3 regions of the Marinomonas epiphytica genome follow, and region 3 is predicted to be linked to each of the others. Evidence: predicted binding sites of a transcription regulator. Region 3 holds the regulator's gene; each other region holds the start of a gene.
What was found. The regulator LexA, encoded in region 3, represses DNA repair genes until DNA is damaged. The targets are predictions, from matches to a motif close to TACTGTNTANNTANACAGTA.

Region 1: the regulator LexA is predicted to act here: its motif matches at 8,535-8,554, upstream of recN (DNA repair protein RecN).
Region 2: the regulator LexA is predicted to act here: its motif matches at 2,465-2,484, upstream of dinB (DNA polymerase IV).

The regions. Positions count from the first base shown of each region.
Region 1 covers NZ_BAAGVX010000030.1:27,337-37,669, reverse strand. The annotation lists gene glpD (glycerol-3-phosphate dehydrogenase) at 1-49, shown strand, start outside; gene ACYVGZ_RS09035 (TSUP family transporter) at 159-929, shown strand; gene ACYVGZ_RS09030 (glyceraldehyde-3-phosphate dehydrogenase) at 987-2,360, opposite strand; gene ACYVGZ_RS09025 (DUF3392 domain-containing protein) at 2,623-2,952, opposite strand; gene ACYVGZ_RS09020 (uridine kinase) at 2,978-3,538, opposite strand; gene ACYVGZ_RS09015 (uridine kinase family protein) at 3,773-4,384, shown strand; gene dnaJ (molecular chaperone DnaJ) at 4,411-5,532, opposite strand; gene dnaK (molecular chaperone DnaK) at 5,685-7,601, opposite strand; gene grpE (nucleotide exchange factor GrpE) at 7,715-8,287, opposite strand; gene recN (DNA repair protein RecN) at 8,584-10,254, shown strand.
Region 2 covers NZ_BAAGVX010000036.1:68,097-78,429, reverse strand. The annotation lists gene ACYVGZ_RS12140 (hypothetical protein) at 1-100, opposite strand, end outside; gene ACYVGZ_RS12135 (cell division protein ZapB) at 97-327, opposite strand; gene ACYVGZ_RS12130 (flagellar assembly protein T N-terminal domain-containing protein) at 376-1,566, opposite strand; gene ACYVGZ_RS12125 (LPP20 family lipoprotein) at 1,569-2,204, opposite strand; gene dinB (DNA polymerase IV) at 2,501-3,559, shown strand; gene ACYVGZ_RS12115 (alpha/beta hydrolase) at 3,649-4,320, shown strand; gene ACYVGZ_RS12110 (inositol monophosphatase family protein) at 4,340-5,158, shown strand; gene ACYVGZ_RS12105 (DUF2489 domain-containing protein) at 5,174-5,632, shown strand; gene ACYVGZ_RS12100 (hypothetical protein) at 5,689-6,003, shown strand; gene ACYVGZ_RS12095 (mechanosensitive ion channel family protein) at 6,033-6,863, shown strand; gene greB (transcription elongation factor GreB) at 7,025-7,513, shown strand; gene ACYVGZ_RS12085 (DUF72 domain-containing protein) at 7,569-8,432, shown strand; gene ACYVGZ_RS12080 (NUDIX hydrolase) at 8,429-8,977, opposite strand; gene ACYVGZ_RS12075 (HlyC/CorC family transporter) at 8,992-10,248, opposite strand; gene ACYVGZ_RS12070 (cytochrome C assembly family protein) at 10,319-10,333, opposite strand, start outside.
Region 3 covers NZ_BAAGVX010000002.1:33,297-43,629, forward strand. The annotation lists gene cysS (cysteine--tRNA ligase) at 1-57, shown strand, start outside; gene ACYVGZ_RS00575 (universal stress protein) at 126-560, opposite strand; gene ACYVGZ_RS00580 (hypothetical protein) at 622-1,125, shown strand; gene ACYVGZ_RS00585 (DNA topoisomerase I) at 1,127-1,903, opposite strand; gene topA (type I DNA topoisomerase) at 2,084-4,714, shown strand; gene ACYVGZ_RS00595 (DUF6586 family protein) at 4,711-5,178, shown strand; gene ACYVGZ_RS00600 (hypothetical protein) at 5,180-5,452, shown strand; gene lexA (transcriptional repressor LexA) at 5,514-6,134, opposite strand; gene dinG (ATP-dependent DNA helicase DinG) at 6,205-8,325, shown strand; gene ACYVGZ_RS00615 (DEAD/DEAH box helicase) at 8,420-9,712, shown strand; gene ACYVGZ_RS00620 (protein adenylyltransferase SelO) at 9,736-10,333, shown strand, end outside.

The DNA.
Region 1 (10,333 bases), on a different contig from region 3:
AGTATCCTCTGAAGAAGTAAGCAAACTTGAGCAATACATGAATAAATAGTTCAGGTTAGCTATCAGCTCTAGGAAGCTCACTTATGACGTTGTCTAAGTGAGCTTTTTTGCTATACTAACTGAGCCTTCATTTCTCTCTTCACAAACACAGAAGATACATGGACTTTGTACTGTTCGATATTTCTATTTGGGTGTACTTAGCGCTCTTTCTAGTTGCCTTAATAGCTGGGATTATTGATGCTATCGCCGGAGGTGGAGGGCTCATTACTGTGCCTATTCTTCTTATGGCAGGGCTTTCTCCTGCCGAAGCCCTTGCCACCAACAAATTACAAGGTTGTGCCGGCACTTTATCTGCTTCATACCACTTTGTTAAAAAAGGCCAAGTGAAGTTAAAAGACATGCGTTTGCCTATTTTAATGACCGCCATCGGAAGTATGCTAGGCACACTGCTCGTTTCCTATATCGACGGTGGCATTTTATTAAAAGCAGTGCCAATCATTTTGATCGCTGTGGCGGTGTTTTTCTTCTTCCTACCCAAAGCCCAACCCTTTATTGCTAGCCGTGTTGCGCTAACAAAAAACCAGTTCGCCTTTTTCGTAGGAACCAGCATTGGCTTTTACGATGGTCTAATCGGCCCAGGTACTGGAGCATTCTTTTCTACTGCCTATTTATGCTTCATGGGGTTATCGATTGTTTCGGCAACCGCCCATACTAAAGTCCTTAATGCCACCAGCAATTGCACATCATTGTTTTTGTTTGCTTTTACAGGCCACATTCTTTGGCTATTAGGGATAGTGATGGGAGTCGGCCAATGGCTGGGGGCTCAGATTGGCTCACGCTTAGTCATCACCAAGGGAGCTAAACTAATTCGCCCTATGGTAATTTGTATGTGCTTAGCAATTTCAGTTAAGCTCCTTCTAGCTCCATAAAAAAAGCAACATAGCGGTAAGCTACATTGCTTTTAAAGGGAATATTAAATAGCTTTTCTAAGCAGCTTCACTGTCTAATATGTCGCATTCTAGGCTTTTCATTTGCGCAAGCTTTTCCATCAAGCGCACTACCTGACAGCTGTAACCGTATTCATTGTCGTACCAAACGTATAGGATTGCCTGATTATCACGGACTTTTGTTGATAAGGAATCAACAATTCCTGCTTGTTGAGAACCAATAAAATCCGAGCTTACCGCATCAGCACAATCGCTAAAGCCAATTTGCCCTGACAACTCTGCAGTATTTGACGCCCCTTTCAGCAAGCTATTAATTTCTTTAACCGATGCCGATTGCTTTAAGTTCAAGCTGAGCACAGCAATTGATACATTAATGACAGGAACACGGATAGCGCTACCACTTAACTTACCTTCTAAAGATGGTATCGCTTTGGATACCGCCTTAGCAGCACCCGTTTCTGTCATCACCATATTCGTTCCGGCTGCACGACCGCGTCGATCTCCTTTATGAATATTATCAATCAGGTTTTGATCATTTGTGTAAGCATGAACAGTTTCAACATGCCCAGAGACAATGCCAAATTTTTCTTCAAGAACCGATAGAATTGGTGTGATTGCATTAGTGGTACAAGAAGCAGCGGAGATAATTTGATCTGTTTCAGCGATATCACCGTCATTAACACCAAAAACAACGTTCTTCATTTCTTTACCTGGAGCTGTCAATACCACACGCTCAATACCAGGGCGATTTAGGTGCACACTCAAACCATCGTGATCACGCCAGCGGCCAGTGTTATCAACTAGCAGCGCACCTTCAATTCCATGCGCTTGGTAATTCACTGTGGCAGGATCAGAGGCGTAAATTATTTTTACTGACTGACCATTAATCACTAAAATTTGGTTTGCTTCATCAATCTTTACAATGCCGTCGTAAGTGCCATGCACCGAATCGTACTTTAATAAGTTAGCACGCTTAACTAGGTCTGTTTCACAAGCTTTGCGAACGACAATCGCAGCAAGCTTCATTCCTGGAGTCGTATGACCTAATGAGCACATGCGGCGTGCTAACAAACGACCAATACGACCAAATCCGTAAAGCACTACAGGTGTTTCATCGGTGTTTGTAGACTGACTATTCGCTATGTTTTGCAAGTCATCTTCTGCTAATAAAGTTTCAAGTTCGACGGTGGTATTAGCAATTTGGCTTTCCTGTAGTTGCGTGAGCAACTGGTATACTTGGCTAAGATCTAACTCAGGATAAGATTCAAAGGTCTCCATCAAACTTGTTACAGAATCAGCCATTAGCGTGTTTCCTGCCAATTGCACTTTAACAGATTGCTCGCGGCCCAGTTTACCTAGCAAAGGAATCATAGATTCCGCTTGAGAAAGAGCTTGTAACCAAGTATTTGACATTTTTTTACCTCTGAATAAGACCTTTTAGGTTCAACATGGGCGCAGTCTAACGTCACAAATTGGTAAAAACAAATTGTAAGAAGGCTACAAAAAAGCCTTTTAAATCTTATATTTAGAAAATATTTTATTGAAATAACAAGAAATAAACCTAGATATAGAAACTTTACTACATACCAAGATAGAAAAGTAAAAGCTAAGCGGACTTCGTTCTTTTATATCGTAATTCAATAACAAAAAATGAAGTGAAATTTCATGATTTTTTTTACAAATAACGTTTTCTTTCGGCAAGAAATCCTAAAATGCTAAAACAGATCAACACACTCACGGGCCGGTAAACCAAATCTATCTGCAACAATGTCCAAAGCACAATTGGTTGCCCCCACAAGGTAAGAAAGCCGTACCCAAAAGTACACATAAGAATAAATGCCATTATGCGGGCCACAAAGACCCAAGAAGAAACTTGGCGTTTAATGAAGGCATTAATTTTATCGCCATAAATAACCAGACAGGTAGCCACTAGGGCCAGTGCAATGTCACTAAGGTAAGGCTGAATGAAATAAGCAAATCTTAAATTAAAGTCGGAAAAGGGCATGAATTATCTTGGGCTGTACCAAAAGCTATTGAGACTTACGTGACAATGCCTGTACATCAATACGACCAGATGGAGAAACCGTTTTAGGCCTAGCATCAACATAACTCACTGACACATCGAAAGTAGTATTATGAAGTTCAATATAGCAGTTGTCATCAAATAACCACTTTGCTCGGCCATAACCGTCTTTTACAAAACCTAACTCTGGTTTGCCATAGCGCCTTTCTAATAACTCCCCTATGGCTTTACGCTTACCGTTATCTTCTACTATGCCTGCAAAAATTGCCTGTTTAAAATGCCCTGAACGATTGTATTGTACGGTTAGAATTTTTATTCCTAGAATCCCTTCTTCCCCTAAACCATAGTTTACTACCCCCTCTTTGTAAGAAGGGTAGCTTTCTATACCACGTGCATTCAGTTGCTTGTCTAAAGCCGTTTGCGTGAGGTCATTAATCGGCAGGCCAAATAACATAGCTTCAGTTAACAGCTTAGGTTTTTCAATTTCTAGCTCTTCTGACTCTTCGGCCAGTACGCTAAAAGGAGATAGGATGAATAAAAAAATGAAGAAGAACTTTCGCATACCCATAACGCTCGTCAATGTGTCCTTAGATATAAAGCATACCAAGCCTTGAAAATAAAACACCCTCAAACAAACTCATTTAACTAGATGATTACAATTTCACAACAAAAGATAGATCTAGCAAGCCACCTTTTTGACTAAGCAAACAATTTTGTATATATCTCCAGCGTAGATTACAGATCTCTGTTAAAATGGTGTAAAGCAGTTAGCAATAAAACTATCTAATCATTGAGGTGACGAATGGCGCTCGTAATTGGCGTAACTGGAGTATCAGGCAGTGGTAAAAGCCGCCTTTGCTCTCTTTTGGCAGAAGGACAAGACGATAAAATTACCGTTTTATGCCAAGATAATTTTTACAATGGATGTGGCAGCATCGACCCTGATGTGTATAACTTTGACGACCTAAGCTCTCTTGACCTAGAAAGCTTAACCTTGGCCATTCACAATTGTAAGAACCGCCAACAACCAAATGAGATTCCAGTTTATGACCACTCTCAGCATAAGCGTGTTGGTTACCGTAACTTGGAACCCACTCATATTGTCCTGGTGGAAGGTCACATGATGTTCCAAGATCCTGGTGTGCGTGATGCCGTAGACTATTTATTGTTTGTAGATACTGATATGGACATTGCTGTGGTAAGACGTTTGAAGCGAGACATTGCTGAACGTGGACGTAATGTTAATGAAGTGACTAGCCGCTACATGCGTCATGTACGCCAAGCCGCTCTTAAAACCATTGAGATTCGGAGCAAAGCGGACTTTATCATCCCTAATAACAAAAGCTTTACTAACGCTGCCAGCTTATTGCGCAACCACATAGACTACTTACTAAAAGAAAAAGGCGCTAAATAAGCGCCTTTTTCTTACGTTGAGCAATGTTACTTTTTAATATCATCAAAAAAGCGCTTTACTCCATCGAACCAGCTTTTTTGCTTAGGCGAATGATCAGTACCTTCCCCCATACTTTCAGCAAGCTCGGTAAACAGCTCTTTTTGACGCTCTGTTAAGTTAACCGGTGTTTCCACAACCACTTTACAGATTAGATCACCAACTGGGCCACCACGCACAGGTTTTACCCCTTTATTGCGTAGTCGGAATAACTTACCCGTTTGACACTCAGCCGTTACCTTTAAACGCACACGACCATCTAGTGTCGGAACATCTATTTCGCCACCTAGCGCCGCAGTTGTGAAGCTAACGGGCACTTCACAGTATAGGTTAGCACCGTCACGTTCAAAAATATTATGTGGTTTCACAGAAACTTGGACAAATAAGTCTCCTGACGGTCCACCATGAGGTCCAGCTTCACCCTCACCAGATAGGCGAATGCGATCACCTGTATCAACCCCCGCAGGAATTTTAACAGACAGTGTTTTGTACTCTTGCTTCATGCCCTGACCATGACAGTCATGACATGGATCCGAGATGATAGTACCCTGGCCATGACATTGTGGACACGTTTGCTGTACAGAGAAAAAGCCTTGCGATACACGCACTTGCCCTTGCCCTTGACAGGTCTGACAAGTAACAGGTTTCGTTCCTTTTTTGGCTCCTGTACCGTCACATGTTTTACAAGACACTGCCGTTGGTATGCGAATTTTCTCGTCGCATCCCCATACAGCTTGCTCTAAATCTAGCTCTAGCGTGTAACGTAAGTCAGAACCACGACGGGTACGGCTTTGCTGTCCACCGCCACCAAAAATATCGCCAAATACATCACCAAAGATATCGCTGAAACCACCTGCTCCAGCGCCACCACCAAAACCACCTTGGCCATTCACACCTTCATGACCAAATCGATCATAGGCTGAACGCTTTTCCTCAGAGGATAAAACTTCGTAGGCCTCTGCAATTTCCTTGAACTTTTCAAGTGCTTCAGCGTTGTCTGGATTTTTATCCGGATGGTACTTGTTAGCCAGTGAGCGATAGGCTTTTTTGATCGCTTTTTTATCTGCGTCTTGGGCTACACCAAGAACCTCATAGTAGTCTCTTTTGCTCATTGCAGGCATTCCTGAATCATTAAGTCTGAGTCGTAAATAAAATTACTTTTCACCCTAAAATGGAAGGGTTATAGATAGCAAAACACGGCCCTAAAACCGTGTTTTCTAGCTTCCCCCATAATTTCAGGGGAGATAAAAAATAAGCCTAGGGCTTATTTTTTATCGTCTTTTACTTCTTCAAACTCTGCATCTACAGCATCATCTTGTGGTTGAGCAGATTCTTGACCTGCTTCACCTGGCTGTGCTGCTTCAGCTTCAGCATACATTTTCTGAGCCAAAGAGCCAGACGCTTGAGTCAACGCATTCGTTTTCTCTTCGATCTTTTCTTTATCGTTAGACGTTAGTGCTTCTTCTAGCTCGCTAATTGCTGTCTCAATCGCAGTTTTCTCTTCTTCTGTCGCTTTATCACCAGCGTCAGTTAAGGTTTTACGAGTAGCGTGGATCATACCGTCAGCAGTGTTACGAACCTGCACAAGCTCTTCGAACTTACGATCTTCTTCAGCGTTTGCCTCTGCGTCTTGAACCATTTGTTCAACTTCTTCGTCACTTAGACCAGAAGACGCCTTGATCACGATAGACTGCTCTTTACCAGTCGCTTTATCTTTAGCGGATACGCTCAAGATACCGTTCGCATCAATGTCGAAGCTTACTTCGATTTGCGGCACACCACGTGGTGCAGGTGGAATATCTGCCAAGTCAAAACGACCTAGAGATTTATTCTGTGCAGCTTGCTTACGCTCACCCTGTAGAGCGTGAATAGTTACCGCATTCTGGTTATCTTCAGCAGTCGAGAATGTTTGCGACTTTTTCGTAGGGATAGTCGTATTTTTCTCGATAAGAGCCGTCATAACACCACCCATGGTCTCGATACCAAGAGACAAAGGTGTAACGTCTAGTAGCAATACGTCTTTAACATCACCTGCTAATACAGCACCTTGGATAGAAGCACCGATAGCAACCGCTTCGTCTGGGTTCACATCTTTACGTGGCTCTTTGCCGAAGAACTCAGCCACTTTTGACTGAACTAGAGGCATACGAGTTTGACCACCGACCAAGATAACCTCATCGATTTCAGATGCAGAAAGTTCGGCATCTTTCAGCGCCTGACGGCAAGGCTCTAGGGAATTAACAACTAGCTCTTCAACCAAAGATTCTAGCTTAGAACGAGTCAACTTCACATTTAAGTGCTTAGGACCAGTTGCATCAGCCGTAATGTAAGGCAAGTTCACTTCAGTTTGAGATGAAGAAGACAACTCAACTTTAGCTTTTTCACCCGCTTCTTTTAGGCGTTGTAGTGCCAGCGGGTCACTGTGTAAGTCAATGCCAGACTCTTTCTTGAACTCGTCTGCTAAGAATTCGATAACACGCATATCGAAGTCTTCACCACCTAGGAAAGTGTCACCGTTTGTAGATAGCACTTCGAATTGCTTCTCACCATCAACATCTGCAATTTCAATGATAGAAATATCAAATGTACCACCACCAAGGTCATATACTGCAATTGTAGAGTCCCCAGCATTTTTATCTAGACCGTATGCTAGTGCTGCTGCAGTTGGCTCGTTGATAATACGCTTAACATCAAGACCAGCAATTTTACCTGCATCTTTAGTTGCTTGACGTTGAGAGTCATTAAAGTAAGCCGGTACTGTAATAACCGCTTCTGTAATGCCTTCACCTAGGTAGTCTTCCGCTGTTTTCTTCATTTTCTTAAGAATTTCAGCAGATACTTGTGGTGGTGCTTTTTTGTCACCTTTAACTTCTACCCAAGCATCGCCATTCTCAGCGCCTACAATTTTGTATGGCACCATAGAAATGTCTTTTTGCACAACATTGTCTTGGAAACGACGACCAATCAAACGCTTAACCGCGAAGATAGTGTTGTTTGGATTAGTCACTGCTTGGCGTTTAGCAGATTGACCAACAAGAGTTTCACCGTCGTCAGTGTAAGCGACGATAGAAGGAGTAGTACGATCGCCTTCTGCGTTTTCAATCACTCGCGATTTTTCGCCATCTAACACAGCAACACAAGAGTTTGTTGTACCTAAGTCAATACCAATGATTTTACCCATGGTTTAGATCTCCAATAAATTCGTTTATTCGTTCAATTGTTACGTTGATAATTCTGTATTTGGGTACGCTTTAATACTTTTCAAGCGACCAGTGTCAAAAAAATGACGTTTTTTTATGGGGCACTTGAAACCACTACCATTGCTGGGCGCAACAGGCGTCCATGCAAGGTGTAACCCTTTTGAATCACATCCATGACAGTGTTTGGTTCCATCTCAGGATTTGGCACCATAGTCATAGCTTGATGTAATTCAGGGTTGAAAGGTTCACCGTGTGGGTCAACAGCTTTCACTTCAAAGCGAGCAAGGGTTTCAACTAGATCTTTTAAGGTTAGCTCTACCCCTTCGCGCACTGGATCGGACTCTTCAGTCTGCTCAGCGGAGGCCAAAGCACGCTCTAGGTTATCCGCAACACTCACAATAGACTTAGCAAACTTCTCCAAGCCAAATTTATGTGCTTTTTCTACATCTAGTTCAGCACGGCGTCGCACATTTTGCGCATCAGCTTGGGCGCGCAAAGCCGCTTCTTTGTACTGAGCTACGTCTTCTAAAGCCTTAGCCAATTCGTCGCTTTCTGGGGCTTCTTCAAAGATCTCAGATTCAGGCTCAAGAATGCCTTCTACCTGCTCTTCAACTTCGTTACTCGCTACTTGTTCTTCGACTGTTGATTTGCCTTGTTGCTCACTCATTTTTTACTCCAAATAACAGAAACTGTTGTCTATCTGTGTGGCCTATATTGGGACAACTTTTGTCCTTTCAACACTAAAACCTCATAAAAATTAGGGCCATCTAAGCGAATATTTCTTTACTCTCGTTAATGTTTTTCAGAAAACCACGCAAAAACCATATAAATAATTGATTTAAATAGAATTTACAAAAGTAAAAAATAAAATCGAACAAAATAACAACAATAGCATTTGGCAAAAAGCAAAAAACTACTGTATAAATAACCATATATTTTAATTTCTCTTGTTGGGAGTTTGTTATGCTAAATAGCATCGCGATTTCGAATTTTGCCATTGTTGAAAGCCTAGATTTGGAGTTCAAGACCGGTATGACAGTCATTTCTGGAGAAACTGGGGCTGGCAAATCTATCATGGTAGACGCCCTATCTCTCTGCTTGGGGGGCCGTACTGACGCGGGAGTCGTTCGCCACGGAGAAAAACGAGCAGACATCTCTGCTACTTTCGATATTCAACAATACCCCGAAGTGTATCAATGGCTAGAAACAAGAGACCTTGAGCACGACAATTTATGTATCTTAAGACGCGTGATTAGCAAAGAAGGTCGCTCTAAAGCCTATATTAATGGCCGCCCTTGTACTCTTGGGGATTTAAAAGAGGTTGGCAGTCACTTAGTCGACATTCATGGCCAACATGAACACCAGTCGCTTTTAAAGAAAAGCGCTCAGCGCCAACAACTTGACGAATACGGCCAGTTAACGACATTGAGTCAGCAAGTTGCTCAACAATATCAAATTTGGCGTCAACTCAAAGATGAGCTTGCCGCCCAACAAAACCGCTCTTCTGAACAAGACGCCAAAATACAATTACTTTCTTATCAGTCCCAGGAGCTGGCTCAACTTGATTTAAAAGAGGGTGAACTGGCAGAATTAGAGAAAGAACAGGCGTTTCTCTCCAATATAGTTGACTCCCAAAGTAAAGCATACTTTGCCAGCGGCATTTTGGTCGACAACGACGAAGGCAGTGTTTGTTCTTTATTGAATCAGGCTCTTCATAACGCATCGCAAATTTCCCCTCCTACCAAGGAGCTGGAAGATGCACTAGAGCTCATGAACGAAGCACTTATTCAAGCCCAAGAAGCAGCAGACAGTCTACACCATTATCAAGACACTCTGGAGCAAGATCCAGCACGTTTAGCAGATGTAGAAAGCCGCTTGTCGGACATTTACGACACCGCTCGCAAACACAAACAACTCCCTGAAGCACTTATTCCCCTAAGAGAAAGTGTTGACGCAGAACTTGCTCAACTACAAAGTAGTGAAACGAGTATAGAAGCTCTAAAAGACAAAGAAGAGCAAGCGTATGAAGAACTCACTGCATTAGCAACCTCATTAACTGAACAGCGTTTCAAAGTTAAAGATAAACTCGCTCAGAAAGTAGAAGAGCAACTACACGGCTTAGGTATGCCACATGCGCGCTTCTATATTGATTGCCAACCTCTCAACCAGGTGAGTGCTAACGGATTTGAAGAAGTAGAATATATGATCGCCTCCAACCCGGGCCAACCCGCTCAAGCCATTCGTAAAGTGGCTTCAGGTGGTGAGCTGTCACGCATTAGTTTGGGAATTCAGGTTGTCACTGCTCATACATCCACTATTCCCACCCTTGTGTTTGATGAAGTGGATGTAGGAATAAGCGGTGGTGTTGCGGAAGTCGTTGGTCGCATGTTGCGCTCTGTTGGTGCTCGCGGACAAGTGTTCTGTGTTACTCATTTAGCACAGGTCGCGGCACAAGGTAATCAACACTTAAGAGTCAGCAAGCAGGTGGTCGATCAAGCTACCTCTTCGCAAGTTAATCAATTACAAGAAGCCGATCGCACTGAAGAAATTGCGCGTTTGTTAGGGGGCATCGAATTAACGGAACAAACCCTTGCTCATGCCAAAGAAATGCTAGGTAACGTTCAACTACAATAATTCAGGGCACCAGAGTAAAGCTCAAACAAAAAAGCGGAGGCACAATATGTGACCTCCGCTTTTTTACATAAAATTTAAA
Region 2 (10,333 bases), on a different contig from region 3:
GTGCTGCGGTAGACTCAAAAGTGACTAAGCTGGCAATTTGGTTCTCAGCATAGGAGTTGACGCTAAAAAGGGTCAAAACGGCTAAAATTAGGGCTCTCATGAATTGTTATCCAATTGGTTAAGGCGCTCAAGCATTTTGTTAAGAGAAGATTCCCAGTTAGTTTGCTGCTCGCTAGTTTGCTGAAGCTGGCTGTTTAGTTCAGTTTTTTCTTCGCTTAACTCGTAATTTTGCATTTCCAGTTCTGAAATGCGCTTACGTAGCGTTCCAATCTCTTCTACTGCTTCGTTAATGCGCTGTTCTAAATGGTGTAGTAATTCGTTGTTCATGTGTACATCCTAATAAAAAGCCAAATGTTCTGGCACTGTGTTAATTATTTACCAAGCGATCACAACATCTCTTTGTTGGACGTTGAGTATTTTTGCATCGACAGCAAGTTCGCCAATAGAAAAGTTTGGCTGAACTTGCTTTATTGTAACACTGATATTGGCGTTGTTCAGCTGGGTTTGTGCAGTTTGTAACCGATCAAAGACCTCGTAGCGACGATAAACGTTAAACTTGTCACCCTGCTTGATGCCTGCAAGAGACCCAGCATCAATATGGATGCGGTTGTTTTCGATGCGAAAAACGTTGGCCATAAAGGGTTGGCAGCGTAGCTTTTCACTGGTGTCTAAAGCACTTTTCTTAATCGCTTGCTCAACTACTTTACCATAATGGGTAGACCAAAATCGTGCCGTGCCAAAGCCAACTCTAGCATGGTCAGAAATGTCCCAATTGCCGCTTTCGTTATACCTTTCTTGAAATAATAATTCACCACTAAAGCTATCGTATAGGTATATGTCGACCACAAATTTCCTTTCTTTACTGTCAAGGGGGACAGCTTCGGCGTCTTTGTCGTCAGGAGACCTTAAATAAACAGGGCTAATGTCTCGTATCACGCCACTAATAAGATACTGAACGCCTAGCTTTTCTCCGGCTAAGGTAATGTTGCTTAGGGAGCCGTCGAAGTTGTTGCTAGTCGGTGAATTAATAAGATCAGGATAGAGCGCAAAATTAGTTGCACTTAACGCGCGTAAGAAGCCGCGCTGATTAATCTCGTCGGCTAAGCTTTTGGGGAGTTCTCGTGCTATGTTGCTTAGCTCGCCTAAACGGGCTTGTTGAGGGGCTTGTAAGTCAAACCCCGTAATCCCGACGGCTTTTTTGTAATAATGTGTGTGTCCAGTGCTGCACTGAGAGTCAGCGGTTACTTCAACGCGAGCAATAACGGTTAAGATATCGCCATTACGTTGCTCTGAAACCACACGGGCTTTTTGTACGTGGCCTGCACTGCGGATTTCTACGCTAGATTCAAGCTCGCCATTAATCAGACTGTCTTTTACGCTGACGCGGGAGCTAGATTCAAGAACGGCTTGTTTGATGGCCTGTTCCGTTGCACGATAGCGTGCATCTACTAGGTCATCATTATAGATCACGGCTTCACCTACAGCCTCAACACTGGCGGCCCATGACCCTACCGATAATAAGGCAAATACGCTGATGCATATTGCCTGTTTAAGAAACTGACGCATTATTATTCAATAGTATAAAAGTTGGTCGTGGGGGTTGAGTTACTTTGTACGTTGACTGCTTGATAGCCTGGTTGAACTTGGCAGTTAGGGTTGTTACTGATGTTTTGTGGTGAGCTTACACACTGACGGAAGTTTTCTTGTAGGGCCATTTCAACTACGGTTTCAATGGTGCCATCTTCGTGCTCTCTTTGTGAGACCACCTTGGCGCCGACTAGGTAGGCATCGACATAAGTTCTTAATTCATCGTGTTGAAGAACCAAGTTGTTTAAGGAACTGGAACCGTCAATTTTTAAACCGTAAACTCTTTCTGATAAATTTCTGTACGCATCCAGTGTTGAGCTTCGTAAAGTCATAATGCGAGCTTGGGATTTGGAAAAACGTTTGCTGGTGATCATGGCTGCAAAGCCTGTAGCATTTACGACTATAGGTTCTTGCTTAATCACGGCGATCGTATTGTTGGCGTTCAGTGCCCCCTGATTCTGATTTGTCGCAGTGCTTCCTCCTGTGGTATTGCCATTACAAGGAGCAACACTGGTACAGGTGCCAGTGGTTTGGCCTTGCTGAGTGGTGGCGGTTTGGCAACCCGCTAAAACAAGCCCAGTAAAAGCAAGCAGTGAAAAACGTTTTATCAATGTCATGATGGCATCCTGAATAGCAATCCGTATATTAAGGCTCATTTTAAGCCTTAGAAAGTCAATAAGATAAGCCACTAACCGCTTAATTTGGATGACCCTCTAATCTAATAGAGAAAATGTAAACTATTTTGTTGGTGAGCGTCCATGTTTGCAGGCGTAAAAGTGGTATTTTTATGTGTTTTTATTGAAAAAATAGCTTTTTTTCGCGGATGTTGCTTTTTTGTGGTTAGTTTGTACTGGGCAAGATGAATGTTAATTTTATATACTGTTTATTTATACAGTTTTATTTCTGGTGTGCCATGCAGGCGAATCGAAAAATTATTCATATAGATGCCGATTGTTTTTTTGCTGCAATAGAAATGCGTGATGACCCAAGTTTGCGAGATATCCCTATTGCTATTGGAGGCCCTGCTGAGCGTCGTGGGGTCTTGGCGACTGCTAATTATGTTGCTAGGCAATATGGTGTGCGTTCCGCCATGGCAACAGCACATGCAAAGCGTTTATGTCCTGAGTTAAAAATTCTGAATGGCAATATGGCCAAATACAGAGAAGCTTCTCAGTTAATGCACGAGGTTTTTCGAGAATACACAGATATTATTGAGCCACTGTCTCTCGATGAAGCCTATTTGGATGTCAGTCAATGTGAGCAGTTACAAGGCAGTGCTACCTTGATTGCCCAAGCGATACGAGAGAAGGTTTTCCAACGTGTTGGTATTACCGTTTCAGCTGGTGTGGCTACCAATAAATTTTTAGCAAAGGTCGCAAGTGATTGGCAAAAGCCAGACGGTTTAACCGTGGTTTCTCCTGCTAAACAGACTGATTTTGTGGCTAAAGTGCCGGTTAAAAGTATTTCTGGGATTGGTAAAGTGGCCCAAGAAAAGCTTGCTAAACTCAATGTGTTTAGTTGTGAAGATTTACAAAAAGTGGATTTTACTACCCTACAGAAACAATTTGGCAGTATGGCTTTTCGCCTATCTCAATATGCTTTGGGAGTCGATGAAAGGCCAGTGCAGACCTCCCGCCAGCGTAAAAGCATCTCAGTTGAACATACTTTTGATAAAGATATCTCAGATTTGTCGGGCTGCGTTTTGGTGCTACCAAGGCTGATTGCTGACTTGAATAAAAGGATGCAAGGTAAGTCTTACGAAAATCAATTAAAAAAGTATTATTTAAAAATTAAGTTTCATGATTTCACTCAAACGACCATTGAAAAACCCATTCATTCAAAACTGTCTGATAAGGTTTTCACCGAATTGTTAGTTACCGCATACGAAAGGCAGGCCAAACCCGTTCGCCTGATTGGTGTGGGCTATCGACTTAACCCACCTGCCCCCCAACAACTGTGTCTGTCATTTTGACTTGAAAAAAACTTTTCGAAAAGACTTAAACTGGCTTTGGGCGTGTTAACCTATTAAGTGTTTTAAGTTTTCTTTGTGGAGTGTGTTACATGGCGTCTTTATTGCCTTCTGTTGTAGTGGAAACAGGTGAGCATCCAAATGCTGCCGTTATTTGGCTACATGGTTTAGGGTCTGATGGGCATGATTTTGAATCCATTGTTCCTGCTTTGGCTCTTGATCCAGAATTGTCTGTTCGTTTTGTTTTTCCCCATGCTCCTATGCGCCCTGTGACGATTAACGGGGGGATGCCCATGCGAGCTTGGTACGATATTTTTGAAATGACACTAGAGCGTAAAGTCGACATGGCGAACATTGAGGAGTCGCGTCAGCAAATAAACGCTTTAGTTGAAGAACAAATTGCTCAAGGTATGAACCCTGAGTCTATCGTTTTGGCTGGTTTCTCTCAGGGCGGTGTGATTGCTTATCAAACCGCTTTAAAGTCTCAGCGCAAATTTGCTGGTGTCATGGCCCTGTCTACCTACTTAGTAGGAGCAGATCAATTGCCAGGGGCAAGTGAATCTGTGAATGGTGATACATGCTTTTTGATCCATCATGGCAGCCAGGATCCAGTTGTTGCGCCAAGTTTGGCGGTGCAGGCACAACAGGTACTTGAGTCGAAAGGGTATCAGGTCGCAAGCCAAACATATGCTATGCCCCATTCTGTTTGCCCTGAGCAAATTGTTGATATATCACATTGGTTAAACGAGCGTTTAGCAAGTTAATTGGGGTAAACGGCATTATATGAATGAAGAATATGTACATTGGCTGGCTCATGCGAAAGAGCTCGCTTTACACGCTGGGCAGATGATCAAAAAGGCCCGTCAAGAAGCGGGTTTTCAGCGTGATTACAAAGCTGGGCACGAGTTAGTGACCACGACAGATCTAGCGGTCGATCTCTTTATATGTGAGCAAATTAGGCGCAGATTTCCTAGTCATGAAATTCTTTCGGAAGAGTCTTCGCCTACTATGGCGTGGCAGGACACTGCTGAGCAAACGCCGGTTTGGGTAATAGACCCGATTGATGGAACGGTAAACTTTGCACATGGTCATGCCCACGTTGCTGTATCGATTGGTATTTATCTGGCAGGACAGCGAGTTGTAGGAGTGGTGTACGCGCCTTTCTTAGATGAGTGTTATACCGCTATAAAGGGTCAGGGAGCATTTTGTAACGATAAAGTCATCCAGGTTACAAATAATACCGTATTACGTCATGCATTAGTTGCAACAGGTTTTCCCTACGTGAAAGACGGATTGCCTTCCCTCTTAGAAAAAGTGTCTAAGATTTTGCAGAACTGTCAGGATATCCGCAGGGCGGGATCCGCGGCCTTGGATCTGTGTTGGGTGGCGTCAGGGCGATTAGATGCCTACTTTGAGTCCGTAAAACCTTGGGATATGGCTGCGGGCACGCTAATAGCGGAAGAAGCCGGCGCGACAGTAGGGCATTATGGAGAGTCTTCTCAGCGTTGGCCAGACGTTGTAAATGGGGATTCTCTGTTAGTCGCAACGCCACACTTGTTTGCACAAATTAAAAATCTTGTCCAAGAAAACGAATCAAATTAGTTATTAAGGTGTGTTATGTCTATTACCACGTTTTTGGTGTTTCTGGTGGTGTCACTATTGGTGATAGCGGTTTCAATTTGGTTTATTGTTCGCCAAATTAAGCTTAATAAAGCGCGAGCGCAAAAGATTAAGCAGGGAGAGGAGCGCGTGCGAGAAGAGCGTAATAAGCGTATCGACAGTATTAGAGTGCTACTTAAAGCCGCTGATTCTGAAGAAATGAACTGGATCGAAGCGAGCATTCGTATCAAAAACCTATTGGATCAATTAGGTGTAGATCTATCTGAAAAGGGCAACATTTCTGTGTTCTATCAAATTGAAGAACTGACTCAGCATATTCCCACTCATGATCAATGGAAAGCCTTGCCAATTACAGCGCGAGCTAAGTTTCTCAAGGAAATGGATGGTTATGAGGAAAAATATAAAAATCAGTTGTTAGAAGCCCGTACAGAGTTATTATCCTACGATTTTGTCTGATGTTATTAGAGCTGCTCATTTCAATTGTATTATTTTTTGTATTGCTAGTGGGGCTAATGTTATTTTATGTACGGCATAAGTCTAAAATACCTTACTATCAGTTTAGCGAAAAAGATTGTGTAAGCCTTTTACATAGGGCGGTTGAAGGGTCTTTGTTAGAGCGTGATTGGCATGTGTTTATTGGCATGAGCATTCGAGATAACAAAGATTTAGAATCTTTACGAGAAACCTGTATATTTATTGATGATTCTTATGTAAAAAGAACTCGATTATTAAATGGCCAGCAATACATGGTTTTTAATAAAAATGGGGTTCTACTATTGGAAACTCTGTTAGACGAGTGGCGCCATAAAGTGCTTTATGAAGCTTAAAACTATAGATAAACGAGGGGAAAATAAATATGGATGATGTACAAGACTTATTTGACCAAGGTTCACAATGGCTGCCAATCATTACTGATAGCCTAATAAACCTTGCAATTGGCTTGGTAATCTTTTTTGTTGGTAAATTTTTAGCAACCAAGGTATCAGCTTGGTGCGAACGTCGCATGCTAAAGTCGAACGTTGATAAAGCCGTGGCGGGGTTCACTTCAAGCATTCTGTATGCCTTGATGTTCGCAGGCATAGTGCTTATGGCTCTGGGTCAAGTTGGTGTTGAAACGACTTCCTTTATTGCTATTTTAGGCGCTGCAGGCTTAGCGGTAGGTTTGGCGCTACAAGGCTCATTGTCTAACTTTGCTTCAGGGGTGCTGATTATTATTTTACGCCCATTCAAGAGCGGAGACTTCATCGATGCTGCTGGTCAAATGGGTACAGTAGATCGTATTGAGCTGTTTTGTACCTTCCTAAAAACGCCTGATAATCGTGTGGTTATTGTTCCTAACTCAGCTATCACAGGGGGTTCTATTGTTAACTTCTCCCGTGAGCAAACTCGCCGAGTGGATTTAGTGGTTGGTATTAGCTACGACGCTGACATCCGAACTGCGAAACAAGTTCTAGAAGAGATTGTTCAGGCTGATGAGCGTATTCTAAAAGAACCTGAGTGTACTATTGCGGTATCAGAGTTAGCAGATAGTTCTGTCAACTTTGTTGTACGCCCTTGGGTTAACGCGGCAGACTACTGGACAGTTCGTGCTGACGTATTAGAAAAAGTGAAATACGCATTTGATGAGCGCGGCATTGGCATTCCATACCCTCAAATGGACGTGCATGTTCACAAAGAAGAGTCTTAATTCGTTAAGATAATTCCTTTGAAGAGAATGCCACCTAAGCACTATGGTTGTTTAGGTGGCATTTTTTTAGCTGGGGGAAACCTGCTGTGCTATGAAATTCCTCTTCTGGAATTTAAAATAAAGGCATTAGATTATTGCATAAGTTTTTAGGAAACAGAGTAATGCGAAGAAAGCTCATCACCCCAGAAGGCCATAAAAAGCTCAAAGATGAAGTGGATTACTTATGGCGTAAAGAGCGGCCAGAAATAACAAAAATAGTGACCTGGGCGGCTGGCCTAGGAGATCGTTCAGAGAATGCTGACTACCAATATAATAAACGAAAACTTCGTGAAATAGATCGCAGAGTGCGTTTTTTGCGAAAACTGCTCGACGGCATTGAGATCGTAGAATACCACCCTCAACAGGAAGGTAAGGTGTTCTTTGGGGCGTGGGTAACGCTTGAAGATGACGACGAAACAAGGCGTCAATTTAGAATTGTAGGGTCAGAAGAGATTTACGGTAACGATGACTATATCTCGATCGATTCACCTATGGCGAAAGCTTGCCTTGGGAAGCAGGTAGATGATGATATTAGGGTTAAAACGCCTACTGGAGATAAGGTATGGTATATTTTAGAGATTGAATATAAACCCCATTCCGTGGCCTCTTAAATAACATGATTTGCTGGATTGTGTGTTTGAAAGAGTGCATCAAACGAGCTCTAACATGAGTATTCATTACGGTATGGCTCAATGGCAGCACCCTGCTTGGGTGGGTTGGTTGTATCCAAATCAAGTGCCTAGTGCTGAGCGCTTGGCTTATTATGCGCAGTACTTTAGTTGTGTTGAGGTGGGTTCAACCTTTTATACCAAGGTTGACGCTGCTCAATTGCAACGCTGGTATGATTCTGTTCCTGAACGTTTTCGTTTTTCTTTTAAAGTGCCGCAAACGATTAGTCATCGGCTGTTTGATCGCCCGTGGCCGCAAATCGAGCAAGAGTGGCAAGAGTTTATGGATAGTTTGGCGGGGTTAACCGATAAGCTTGGTCCAACTATGCTGCAGTTGCCGAGTGCTTGTGATGAGCGCTCTTTAGGTAAAATTTTGGTTTTATGTGATCAATGGCGCTTAGTCAGCCCTTTATCTATTGAAGTGCGTCATTTGAACTTTTTTGATAAGGGTGACGTTGAAACCGACTTGTTATCTAACATGGCTGAACGCAACGTAAACCGAGTGGTGATGGATTCGCGTCCTGTGTTTTCAACGTCAGCCTATAATGAGAGTTTGCAAGATGCTCAGCAGAAAAAGCCCCGAGTACCTTGTCATCCCGTAGCAACAGGGAGTCACCCTGTTGTGCGCTTTATCGGTCACCCAGATCTTGAACGGAATCAGGTGTGGCTTGAGCAGTGGGCGAGAAAGCTAGTTCAGTGGCATGGACAAGGGTTAGAGCCCAGTGTTTTTGTGCATTCCTCAGATAACATAGCAGCACCGAGTTTAGCGGCGAGTCTGGACGCGTTGGTGGCGAAATTAGCGCCCAACTACCAGCCAGCCTTGCAGCTACCAGATGTTCAAGAACAAATAGGGCTACTTTAGTTTGAAGCCAGCTGGTTCACGTAAATCGTGTCTTCGTGATACTGAATTTGGCCTTTTGCTATATCTTCTAGATAGAACTTCAACGTTTTACTAACGCTGCTGAAGGCAATTTCATCCCAAGGAATTTCTGTCAGCTCAAATAAGGCGACTTCAGAGCTTTCCTCCGTGGCGTGGAAATCTTTATTAGGGAGCTGGGCAAGGTAAAAAATATGTACCTGGTTAATATGTGGGATACTGATCATGCTAAAGAGTTGTTGGCAAATGGCCCGTGAACCGCATTCCTCTAGGGTTTCTCTAAGGGCGCCTTCGCTAGTGGTCTCTTGGTTTTCCATGAAGCCTGCGGGTAGTGTCCAATAGCCTAATCTAGGTTCAATGTTGCGTTTGCAGAGTAATACTTTGCCTTGATGAATCGGTAGGGTGCCGGTAATCATGCGCGGGTTATCATACTCTATGTGTTGGCAGCTTGGACAAACCGCTCGTTCTCGGTTGTCACCTTGCGGGATCTTCATTTCGACAACATGACCACAATTACGGCAAAATCTCATGGGATCCCTTTTTCTTAGTGTGAGAGTTGTAGCTTGGCGTATTTTACTACTTTGTCTTCAATTTCAAGAATTTCGATTAGGTAGTTTTCCACTTTTAAGCTGATTGGGTGTTCTGGAATAAACTCAAGGGTTTCTATGATTAAACCATTGAGCGTTTTGGGGCCATCTGTTGGCAGATGCCAATCCAGTGCTTTGTTTATTTCACGAATATGGGTGGTGCCATCAATACGGAAGCTGCCGTCTTCAAGTACTTGAATCTCTTCTTCTTCGTCTTGAGTGGGAGGGGTGAACTCCCCGACAATTTCTTCAAGAATATCTTCCATGGCAGCAATGCCTTGCACATCACCATATTCGTCAACCACAACTCCCATTTGGCGGTGCTCTTTTTGAAAATTCAAAAGCGCTGTATTCAATGGTGTTGTTTCCGGGATGAAATAAGGTTCAACCGTTGCTTTTAACAGCGCGGCTTTACTTGGTGTTTCTTCACGTAAAAATAAAGCCGCGTGACGGGCGTGTAAGATGCCGATGACTTTGTTTATCTCGCCGTTATATACCGGCATGCGTGTATGTCGACTTTCACAAATTTGCTCGATGATCTCTTCAATCGAGTCTTCTATGTCGATGCCGATTACTTCGTTTCTTGGAATCATGATGTCTTCGACGGTCACATTTTCCAGATCTAAAATAGACAAAAGCATCTCTTGGTGGGCCGCAGGGATTAAGTCGCTAGCTTCGTTAACGACCGCACGCAGTTCTTCACTGCTTAGTTTGTCTTGCCCACCTTGAGTGGCATTAACACCAATCAGACGCAATAAACCATTGGATATGCCGTTTACTAACCATACTAGGGGGTATAACACTTTGAGTAATACGCCAAGCACCCAAGAGGCAGGGAAGGCAATACGTTCAGGGTGAATGGCTGCTAATGTTTTGGGGGTCACTTCTGCAAAAATAAGCACAATGAGTGTAAGGGCCGCTGTGGCAATGGCTACCCCTGCGTCTCCCCATAAGCGAACTGCGATAATGGTGGCAATGGCCGAAGCCAAAATGTTCACGAAATTATTGCCAATGAGTATAACGCCAATCAGTCGATCTGGTCGTTTGAGTAAGTTCTCGACACGTGCCGCGGAACGGTTTTTGTTTTTAACAAGGTGCTTTAAGCGATACTTGTTAATCGACAACATGCCAGTTTCAGAGCTAGAGAAAAAAGCAGAAAGAAGAATTAGACAGCAAAGTATTCCGCCTAGAATACTTAAGGGGACATCGTTCAAGAAGGGATCGCCTCAGTTATGTAGATAAGTGGATTATTAGTGCTTCTGAACTGGCTGTCAAATGTGTTTTTCATGGGAAAATAAA
Region 3 (10,333 bases):
GAGCAAGGAATTGAGTTGCTAGACAGTAGAGAAGGCACTAGTTGGGCGCGACGTTAGTCTTGTTGGGCTAGCGTGTTAAACAAACTAAAACCCCAACCATATGGTTGGGGCTTTATCTAGTAAGGCTAATCTTTTTTGACGCGCACGGCCAATACATCGCATGGCGCATCATGAAGAACACCGCTGGCAGTAGAGCCAAGTAATAAGGCTAAACCGTGTTTACAGTGACTACCAACGACAATCAAGTCAGCACTTTGCTCCTTAGCAACACGATGGATTTCGTTTTCTATACCGCCTTGGGTAATGCAGGTTTCTTTGTTGGGTAGGTCAATTTGAGCTTCAAGAATGGCCATTTTTTCTTGCGCTGTTTCTTTTAGTTGGGACTGGATGTCAGTCACATCGATCGGAACGTCTCCACCGTAGGCATAATTTAGTGATTCAATAACGTGTAGAATGGTGAGATCTGCGCCAGTGGCTTGGCAAAGTGCCACACCTTTATTCGCAACGAGTATGCTTTCATCCGTTAGGTCTACAGCAACAATGATTCGGTTATACAGCATGGATACCTCCAAATTTTGCTCTACTTGTTTGCATGGCTTTTAAACACCTTAAGAGAAATATATGACAGTTTTTATTGTGATTTTTATAACCCTGTCTTTGATGGGGTCTGCACTCTGGGTTTTGCCTTCAAAAGGTGAAAGACAAAAAATGTCGTTAAGAATGCAGGCTCGTCAACACGGTCTTAGTGTTCAGCTTACCTCAATTGAGCTCCCTGACAAGTGGGACAAGACAACAAACAAACAAAATGTTTGTGCTTATTCTATTTTTCGCCATAAAGCGATCGAATTTGATGCTAGAGAGGTACTAATATTGCCTTTCGAAGTATGGAAGTACCATGAGCTACTAGATGGTTGTTGGGTTAGCCATGGATTGAGTTTGGATGAAAAACAAAAAAAACTTTTAAAACAATGTGTTGGGCTTTTTTGTGCCATTAAAGTTACGGCTAAAACAGTGGATTTCTATTGGCACGAAAAAGGGCAAGAAGCAGACGTTAAAAAGTTATATGACTTGCTATCCATGTTAGAAAAATTGCCTGTTGACCAGTTAACAGAAAACAATATGTAATTTATTTTTCTGAATTGTTAACTGTTGGTGTTTCTGTGCTGGAGTCCAAGTTCTGTAGTAGTTCAACAATCGCTTCATCTGGGTTTTCAGCGTCTTGGGCTGCTTGAATACTGGGGGCTAATAGCTTCTTCATACGTGCTTCTACAAAATCTTGTAATGCTTTTTTCTCAGGTCTTTCTATACTGTCAGCTTTTATGTGTGACAAGATGACCCCATAAAGTGTTTGTGCAACGCGACTGTCACCACCATTAAAGTTGCTATTTGCCTGAACAAGTTGACGGTTCAATTGGACCCAAAGATTGAGCCAACGTAAGTAATCATAGCATTCTTGGTAGTGGTTATTGCTGATGCGGCCTTTACGACGTAAGAAAAGCAGCATTTTCGCGACCTTGGTTAAACGCTCTTTGTAGTTTGCTTTAGTTTGAAAGGTGAGCTCCTCAGCTTCAGGGTTGAACGCTCTGATTTCACTATCACGAGCCTCTTCAGCTTTTGCGATCATAACTTCAACCCGTTCAGGATCGTCAGCGTATTGCAGAAGTTCGCGTAATGTGTCTAGATAAAAGTCATACAATACATCGCTGGCGATACTGTCTGTATTAAGGTCCTTGAGCCCTTTAATGTGGTGTTCAACGCGTTCAGCACGGTTAGCAAGTTGCATTTGTTTGAAACGGCGTGCAGTTGCTTCTTTTTCTTTTTGGTGGGCCCGCGTTCCTATGATCACTGACAGAATCACAATGATTAAAAGAAAAATAATGGTAAGAATTTGAAGAGTGGCCATGATTGTCCTTAAACAATGAATTCAGTATGGTAAATAAGAAATACTGGCTTCGGCAAGATTTATTGTGCGAAACAATACAGGGATCTCTTGTTATATAAAAGGTGTTTGCTTAATATCTGCGCCCAAAGACGTAACTACGCAAATGAATAGACGTAATTAATAGAAGGCTTACTCAGTTCAATGGGAAAATCACTGGTAATCGTGGAATCGCCAGCAAAGGCGAAAACCATCAATAAATACCTAGGTAGTGACTTCGTGGTAAAGTCGAGTGTTGGACACATTCGTGATTTGCCGTCTGGAGCTACGGCCACATCAACGCCTCAGGAAAGGGCAAAACAAGCGGCTTTGACTCGTAAAATGAGCCCTGAAGAGAAGCGTGTATACAAACAAAAGAAATCACGCGCTCAGCTCATTGCGCGTATGGGCGTGGACCCTGAAAATGATTGGGCGGCTCATTACGAAGTCTTGCCAGGAAAAGAAAAGGTCGTTGATGAGCTTAAACGCTTAGCAAAAAATGCTGACACCATCTATCTCGCAACCGATTTGGACCGCGAGGGGGAAGCGATAGCCTGGCACTTGCGTGAAGCCATTGGTGGTGATGATACAAGATTCAAGCGAGTGGTGTTCAACGAGATCACCAAGAAAGCCATTAAAGCGGCTTTTGAAGAACCTTCAGAATTAGACATGGACAGGGTAAATGCTCAGCAAGCGCGACGTTTTCTAGATCGCGTGGTGGGCTTCATGGTCTCTCCACTTTTATGGGCAAAAGTTGCTAGAGGCTTATCTGCTGGACGGGTGCAGTCCGTTGCAGTGCGTTTAATTGTGGAGCGCGAAAAAGAAATACGTGCTTTTGTGCCTGAAGAGTACTGGGAGCTTGATGCTTTATTGGCGACCAATAATAAAGATGTTATTAAGTTTGCGACCACTAAGTATCAGGGAAAAGAGTATCGACCAGTTAATCAAGCTCAATCTGATGAGCATGTAAAACGCTTACACTCCTCTGAGTTTGTTGTGGCAAATCGTGAAGATAAACCCACCAAAAGTAAGCCGTCTGCGCCTTTTATTACCTCAACCCTTCAGCAGGCAGCGAGCACGCGCCTCGGTTTTGGTGTTAAGAAAACCATGATGTTGGCACAAAGACTGTACGAAGCAGGTTACATTACCTACATGCGTACAGACTCGACCAATCTGAGCGCAGAGGCGGTTGACGCTTTACGGGGCTATATTGAGAAAAACTTTGGTGAGGCCTACTTACCTAAAGACCCCATTCGCTATTCTAGTAAAGAAGGGGCCCAGGAGGCTCACGAAGCCATTCGACCTTCTGATATCAACGTTCGTGTTGATGACTTATTAGGTATGGAGAAAGACTCACATAGATTGTACGACTTGATTCGCAGTCAATTTATGGCATGTCAAATGACACCAGCAGAATACACTTCTACAACGGTTACCTTGGCTTCTGGTGACTATGAATTGAAGGCTAAAGGCCGCATTCTTCGTTTTGATGGTTACACTCGAGCGATGCAAAGTGTGGTTAAGAAAGGCGAGGATAATACGTTACCAGACGTTGCGAAAGGGGAGACTCTCACCCTAAATGAATTATTGCCAGAGCAACATTTTACCAAGCCTGTAGCGAGATTTAGTGAAGCCAGTTTGGTTAAAGAGCTTGAGAAGCGTGGTATAGGTCGCCCATCTACTTATGCTGCAATTATTTCTACGATTCAAGATCGTGGCTATGTAAGAGTCGAGAATCGTCGTTTTTATGCAGAAAAAATGGGTGATATTGTTACCGAAAGATTAGTTGATAGCTTTCATTCATTAATGAACTTCAGCTTTACCGCGCAAATGGAAGAGCAATTGGATGAGATTGCTGAAGGCCGTGAAAACTGGATTAAAGCGCTTAATGCGTTTTATAAAGATTTTAGTGATGTACTCGCCAAAGCAGAAGATCCTGAAGAAGGAATGATGCTAAATGAGCCCACACCAACGGATGTAGAATGTCCTACCTGTTCAAGACCCATGCAGATACGCACCGCTAGTACGGGGGTCTTTATGTCTTGCTCAGGGTATGCATTGCCTCCAAAGGAGCGCTGCAAAGCGACCATTAACCTTATCCGAGGTGATGAGGCGGTAGCAGTAGACGATGAAGAAGGCGAATCTAAGGCGCTCATAAACAAACGCCGTTGCCCAATTTGCGCCTCTGCTATGGACAGCTACCTAATGGATGAACAGCGCAAATTGCATGTGTGTGGCAATAACCCAGCGTGTTCAGGTTATGAAATTGAGCATGGGGCATTCAAAATAAAAGGTTATGATGGCCCAATACTTGAATGTGATAAGTGCGGCTCAGATATGCAACTTAAAACAGGTCGTTTTGGTAAGTATTTTGGTTGCACTAATGAGACTTGTAAAAACACGCGAAAGTTACTTAAAAATGGTGAGGCAGCACCGCCAAAAATGGACCCAGTGCCAATGCCTGAGCTAGCCTGCCAGAAGGTTGAAGATCATTATATTTTGCGTGATGGTGCAACTGGCCTGTTCTTAGCAGCCAGTCAATTCCCTCGTAAACGAGAAACAAGGGCGCCATTGGTTAAAGAAATATTACCTTACATGGATCAAATTGATCCCAAGTATCATTTCTTCAAGACGGCACCTGTGAGTGATTCTGACGGTAATAATACGGTCATACGTTACAGCCGTAAGACTAAAGAACAATATGTTATGACCGAAGTTGAGGGTAAACCTACAGGCTGGAAAGCCTTCTATGTTGGTAATCAATGGGTCATTGAAGAAGGTAAGAAAAAGAAATGACAGGAGCCAGTGTTGCCAGTGCTACAAACCAGAAGTTGGATGCGGCAAGGCGCTTGATTCAGCAAAGCCAGAGTTGTGAAGAAACTTGGCTTAGTGCTGGCCTTGAAAGCTCTGCCGTGTTTCAGTTACGCAGTGCGCTTAATGGTTTGTTGCAAGAAGTGTGTGCAGGTTATGGCTTAAGCTTTTCTACTGATATCAGCCAGTTGTATCAACAGGCTGAAGAAAAGCAGTTGGTGATTCCTGTATTGTCTGAGTTAGCCAGTTTATTGAATGAGTCCGGTTCGTGGTTGTCGCAACTTGAGCGTGCTTATCAGGTTCAGTTTGAATGTCGAGCTGCCAGCTCAGTACAAATGAGTGATAACTTGATTGGTAAAGGGTCAGATGATGGTGCGGCCTCAGCCTTGTACTTATCCAAATTGGTGGAATTGGTGTTACGTTTTAGAGAGGAATCTGCAGAGTATTAATATGAAAGAAGCCTATTTGGAAATTGTCGAGCTTGATGACGGTGAGATTGTTTTACGACCTGCCAGTGAAGATGGTGAAGAAACATCCGCCCTGGTAACACTAAAGATCTCAGACGAGACCAAAAGCTATTTGCAAGATCGCTATTTCGAGTTGGCGAAGTGTATGTTTCATGCGGGAATTGATTTTGTCTATTCTGATCAAGCCACATTTGGAGACGATGTAGATCAAATGGAAGCTGAAATGGCTGATATGCGACCGAAAATCTTGCATTAATTTAGTTGAGTGTTGAAAGATTAGGTCACCTTGTAAAGGTGACCTTTTTGATTGGCCGCTATTAGATGTGTTGGCGCACAACGCCAACAGAAAGGCCCTCAATGGCAAATTCTTCACTCTCTAGATCCACAAGGATGTCATTGAAATCGTCATTTTCTGCGATTAACTTAACTTGACTGCCTTTTTGCTCAAAGCGCTTAACGGTTACTTCATCGCCAATCCGGGCGACAACAATCTGGCCATTACGCACGGCGGTTGTTTTATGTACAGCTAACAAATCACCTTCTAAAATACCAATGTCTTTCATGCTAGTGCCTGACACTGATAAAAAGTAATCGGCTTTAGGGGAAAACATGGCGGCAGGAACTTGGACATGGGAGTCAATGTTTTCTTGGGCAAGAATGGGGCAGCCGGCGGCAACTTTACCAATGACTGGAATACCAAGGTCGCCCTCGTCGTTGTCAGCACTTTGGGTGACTAGGCGAATCCCACGAGAAGCGCCTGTCAAAATTTCAATGGCACCTTTTTTTGCTAAGGCTTTGAGATGCTCCTCTGCTGCATTAGGGGACTTGAAGCCCAAGCGTTTTGCAATTTCAGCACGTGTAGGTGGAAAGCCGGTATCGTCGATGAATTCGCGAATGGTATCCAATACGTCGGATTGTCTTTTGGTTAATTTAATCATAAGTCATCTGGTTGTTTATACAGTTACTGTTATTATATACAGCATTATTACTATTACTCAAATTTTTTAGATGCTTACAGATAAACTAAAGAAAAAAATACACCAAGCTTACCGAGCCTCATTAGAAGCGAAATCTCATAAACCAAGGCTAGGGCAGCGGCAGATGATCGGCGCTATCGCTCGTACTCTTGGCAATATTAAGCAGGATAGCGAAGGATTGAGGTTAGGCGAGCAGCATGTCGCAGTGGTAGAAGCAGGAACGGGTACGGGTAAAACCTTATCTTATTGCCTTGCCGCCGTTCCTATAGCAAAAGAGCGTGGTTTAAAGTTGATCATCTCAACTGCGACCGTGGCTTTGCAAGAGCAAATACTTCATAAAGAATTACCAAATTTACTCTCTGATACGGATTTGTCTTTTAAATTTACCTTAGCAAAGGGGCGCGGGCGTTATCTTTGTTTGAATAACTTAGAGGGCTATTTAAGTCAGGATGAACAGCCAATGGAAGATATGTTTGCAGGGCTGTTTGAGCAACACTTGCAAGCAGATGATGTAAATACTGTGCTTTATCAAGAAATGGATGACGCCATTCGAGATGGTGTTTGGGATGGAGACAAAGATAACTGGGAGGGGGTCATTCGCGAGCAAGATTGGCGTAGGCTGACGACCGACCACCAGCAATGTACTAATCGAAATTGTGCAAACTTCTCTGTTTGCCCATTTTTCAAAGCAAGAGCTGAAATTGAGGTGGCGGATGTTATCGTAGCAAACCACGATTTAGTGCTGGCTGATTTATCATTGGGTGGCGGGGCGATTTTGACACCTCCCGCTGAAACCATTTATGTGTTTGATGAAGGGCACCATTTACCCGATAAGGCCATAGGGCATTTTCGCCATGAGGTGCGCCTACAGCAAAGTATTAACTGGCTTAGGCAACTGGATAAGAACTTGGTTAACTTAAAGCAGGAATTGACCGATGAAGTGAGTCTTACCGGGCAGCTTTTGATGAAAATCCCGCAACAAACCCAAAGTATTGTTAACTTTATACAGTATGTGCAGCAGGGCCTAGCGCCTTATATTCAAGGTTTAGGGCTCGACCAAGATAATAATCAGCATAGGTTTGAGTTTGGGGTTATTCCTGATGAGCTCAAACAATTAGCTTACAGTCTACAAACGGCCTATCAAAAACTGTTTAACAACATTGAAAGCATTCATGATGAGTGCAAAAAAGTGAAGCAAAATGAGGGTATGGGGGTGACCTCAGAGACGGCTGAGATCTGGCAGCCCATTTTAGGAGGTATTTTGGGGCGTTTGGAGCAGGCAGTGTCCCTGTGGCGTTTATACAGTGCTTCTGATGATCAAAATTACCCCCCTAATGCACGCTGGATTACATTATTTGGGCAAGGCTTAGAGCAAGATATTGAATTGGGTGGTTCTCCCATTTTAGCTGCTAATACCCTGCGCCAACAACTTTGGGATAAGTGCTATGGTGCGGTTGTAACATCGGCTACGTTAACGGCGTTAAATCAATTTCACCGTTTTAACATGCGTTCAGGTGTGCCGAGAGATAGCGAATATTTGAGAGTGTTAAGTCCGTTTGATTTTGCCAATAATGCTCAGCTCATTGTCCCAGACATGGAGCATGAACCCAATAAAGCCGACCTTCATACTAAGGAAATTGTGGCCTACCTTAACGCTAAGGTGGAAGTGGAAAAAGGCAGTTTGGTTTTGTTTTCTTCCCGTCGGCAAATGGAAGACGTTGCCTTAGCTGTGAGCGACGCTCTTAAGGAAATTCTTTCTGTACAAGGAGAACAGTCTAAGCGAGTGATTCTGGATGCTCACAGGTCAAGAATTGATGAAGGTAAAGGGAGTTTATTGTTTGGTTTGGCAAGCTTTGCGGAAGGGGTCGACTTACCTGGAGATTACCTTACCTGTGTGTATATTGCTAAAATTCCGTTTGCGGTTCCTGATGATCCAGTGGAAGCGACCTTGGCTGAATGGATACAGAAAAGAGGCGGTAATCCTTTCATGGAGATTACCATTCCAGATGCATCACTTAAATTGGTTCAAGCAACCGGGCGATTACTCAGAAGCGAAACAGATAAAGGCGATATTCATATTTTAGACAAGCGCCTTAAAACCAAACGTTATGGTCAGCAACTCATTGGCAGTTTGCCGCCATTTCGCTATTAACTTATTGCCTATGGGTGATAAAGTTTTTGTAATTAGGTACACTGCACCGCAAGATTATTCACTTACTAACAGAAAGATTATTTAAGATTCCAATATGGAAAATCAAACACAAGATAGAGCACCCGAAAAGAGCGCAAAACCGAAGCGCACGCGACGTCAAAATAAACGCCCTAAAGCGAGCGGAGCAGGGAATAAGCAGCAAAAAGTGTGGTCTATTGAAGACTTTCAAGTTGACTCGGTGGAAGGTAAATTGCGTTTCCACGATTTAAATCTGCCTGACCGAGTGCTTAAGTCCATTGCCGAAATGGGGTTTGAATATTGCAGTGAAATTCAGGCGGAAACTTTGCCTATGACACTGCTGGGCTACGATATTATTGGTCAAGCTCAAACGGGTACAGGTAAAACAGCAGCCTTTTTGATTGCGATGATCAGTGATTTCTTGGATTATCCTGCCGATGAGCAAAAGACGAGTAATCAAGCCCGGGGGCTTATTATTGCTCCGACTCGGGAATTGGCTCTACAAATTGCCGATGAAGCGGTGAAACTCACCGCTAATTGTCATCTGAATGTTGTTTCTCTTGTTGGTGGCTTGAGCTATGAAAAGCAGAAGCAGGCATTAGAAACAGAGCAAGTGGATATATTGGTTGCCACACCTGGCCGACTTTTGGATTTTGCACGTAGCAAAAAGGTCATGCTTAACAAAGTTGAGTGCCTAGTTCTTGATGAGGCCGATCGTATGTTATCAATGGGCTTTATTCCAGACGTGAAAAGTATTATCCGTATGACGCCTCACAAAGAGCGTCGCCAAACCATGCTGTTCAGTGCAACCTTCCCAAAAGACATTCAAGCCTTAGCGCGTCAGTGGACCTTCTTTCCAAAAGAAGTGTCTGTTGTGCCAAAAGAAGCCACCAATAAGAACATCGAACAGGTTATTTATACCGTTGAGGCTGAACAAAAATGGCCGGTATTAAAGCAGCTGATCGAAGAGAATGGTGAGCAAAGAACGATAATATTTGCTAATCGTCGTGATGAAACTCGTGATTTATTTGAGCGCCTCCGCAAGGCAAACATTAATTGTGCCATTTTGTCTGGTGAAGTGTCTCAAGATAAACGAGTAAAAACCCTTAAAAGCTTTAAAGCAGGACAAATTCAGGTGTTAGTCGCTACGGATGTGGCAGGACGCGGTATACATGTTGATAACGTTGAGTTGGTGGTGAATTATGCACTACCAGAAGATCCAGAAGATTATGTGCATCGTATTGGCCGTACTGGGCGTGGCGGTGAAATGGGTAAGTCTGTGAGTTTCGCAAGTGAAGATGATGCTTTCTTAATTCCTGAAATTGAAAAAGTAGTAGGTGAGCCCATTCGCTGTGAATACATGGCGTAACTAACTTTAAAAAGTGAGTCGTTATGCAGTTGGAACACCACTTTTATCAATTAGGTGGCGCGTTTTTCAGTGAAACGCGCATACATCCCCTCCATCAACAGCGCTTGGTTGAGTACAACCTTGATCTGGCGCAGTTTTTATCGATCGATTTTAAGTGCCAGAAAACTCTTGATATTTTAAGCGGTAAACAAGCGGCTTTTAAATCACTTAGTATGGTGTATGCCGGTCATCAATTTGGTGGATTTACCCCCCAACTTGGTGATGGAAGAGGTGTTTTATTGGGCGAATTACAGGGGCAAGACGGTCTCTGGTATGATCTGCACATGAAAGGGGCAGGGCCAACCCCGTATTCTCGTCGAGGTGATGGTCGAGCCGTTTTACGTTCCAGTATTCGTGAATACCTAGCTAGTGAAGCTATGCATGCATTGGGTGTACCCAGCTCAAGAGCATTGGCGTTATTTGATAGTAAAGAAGCGGTGTATCGAGAGCGCCCTGAAATGGGGGCTATGTTGTTGCGTACTGCTCGTGGCCATATCCGTTTTGGCCATTTTGAATACTTTTATTCCCAAGGAAAAACTCAGCAGCTTAACGAGCTGATTGACTACACGCTGCAGATGTATT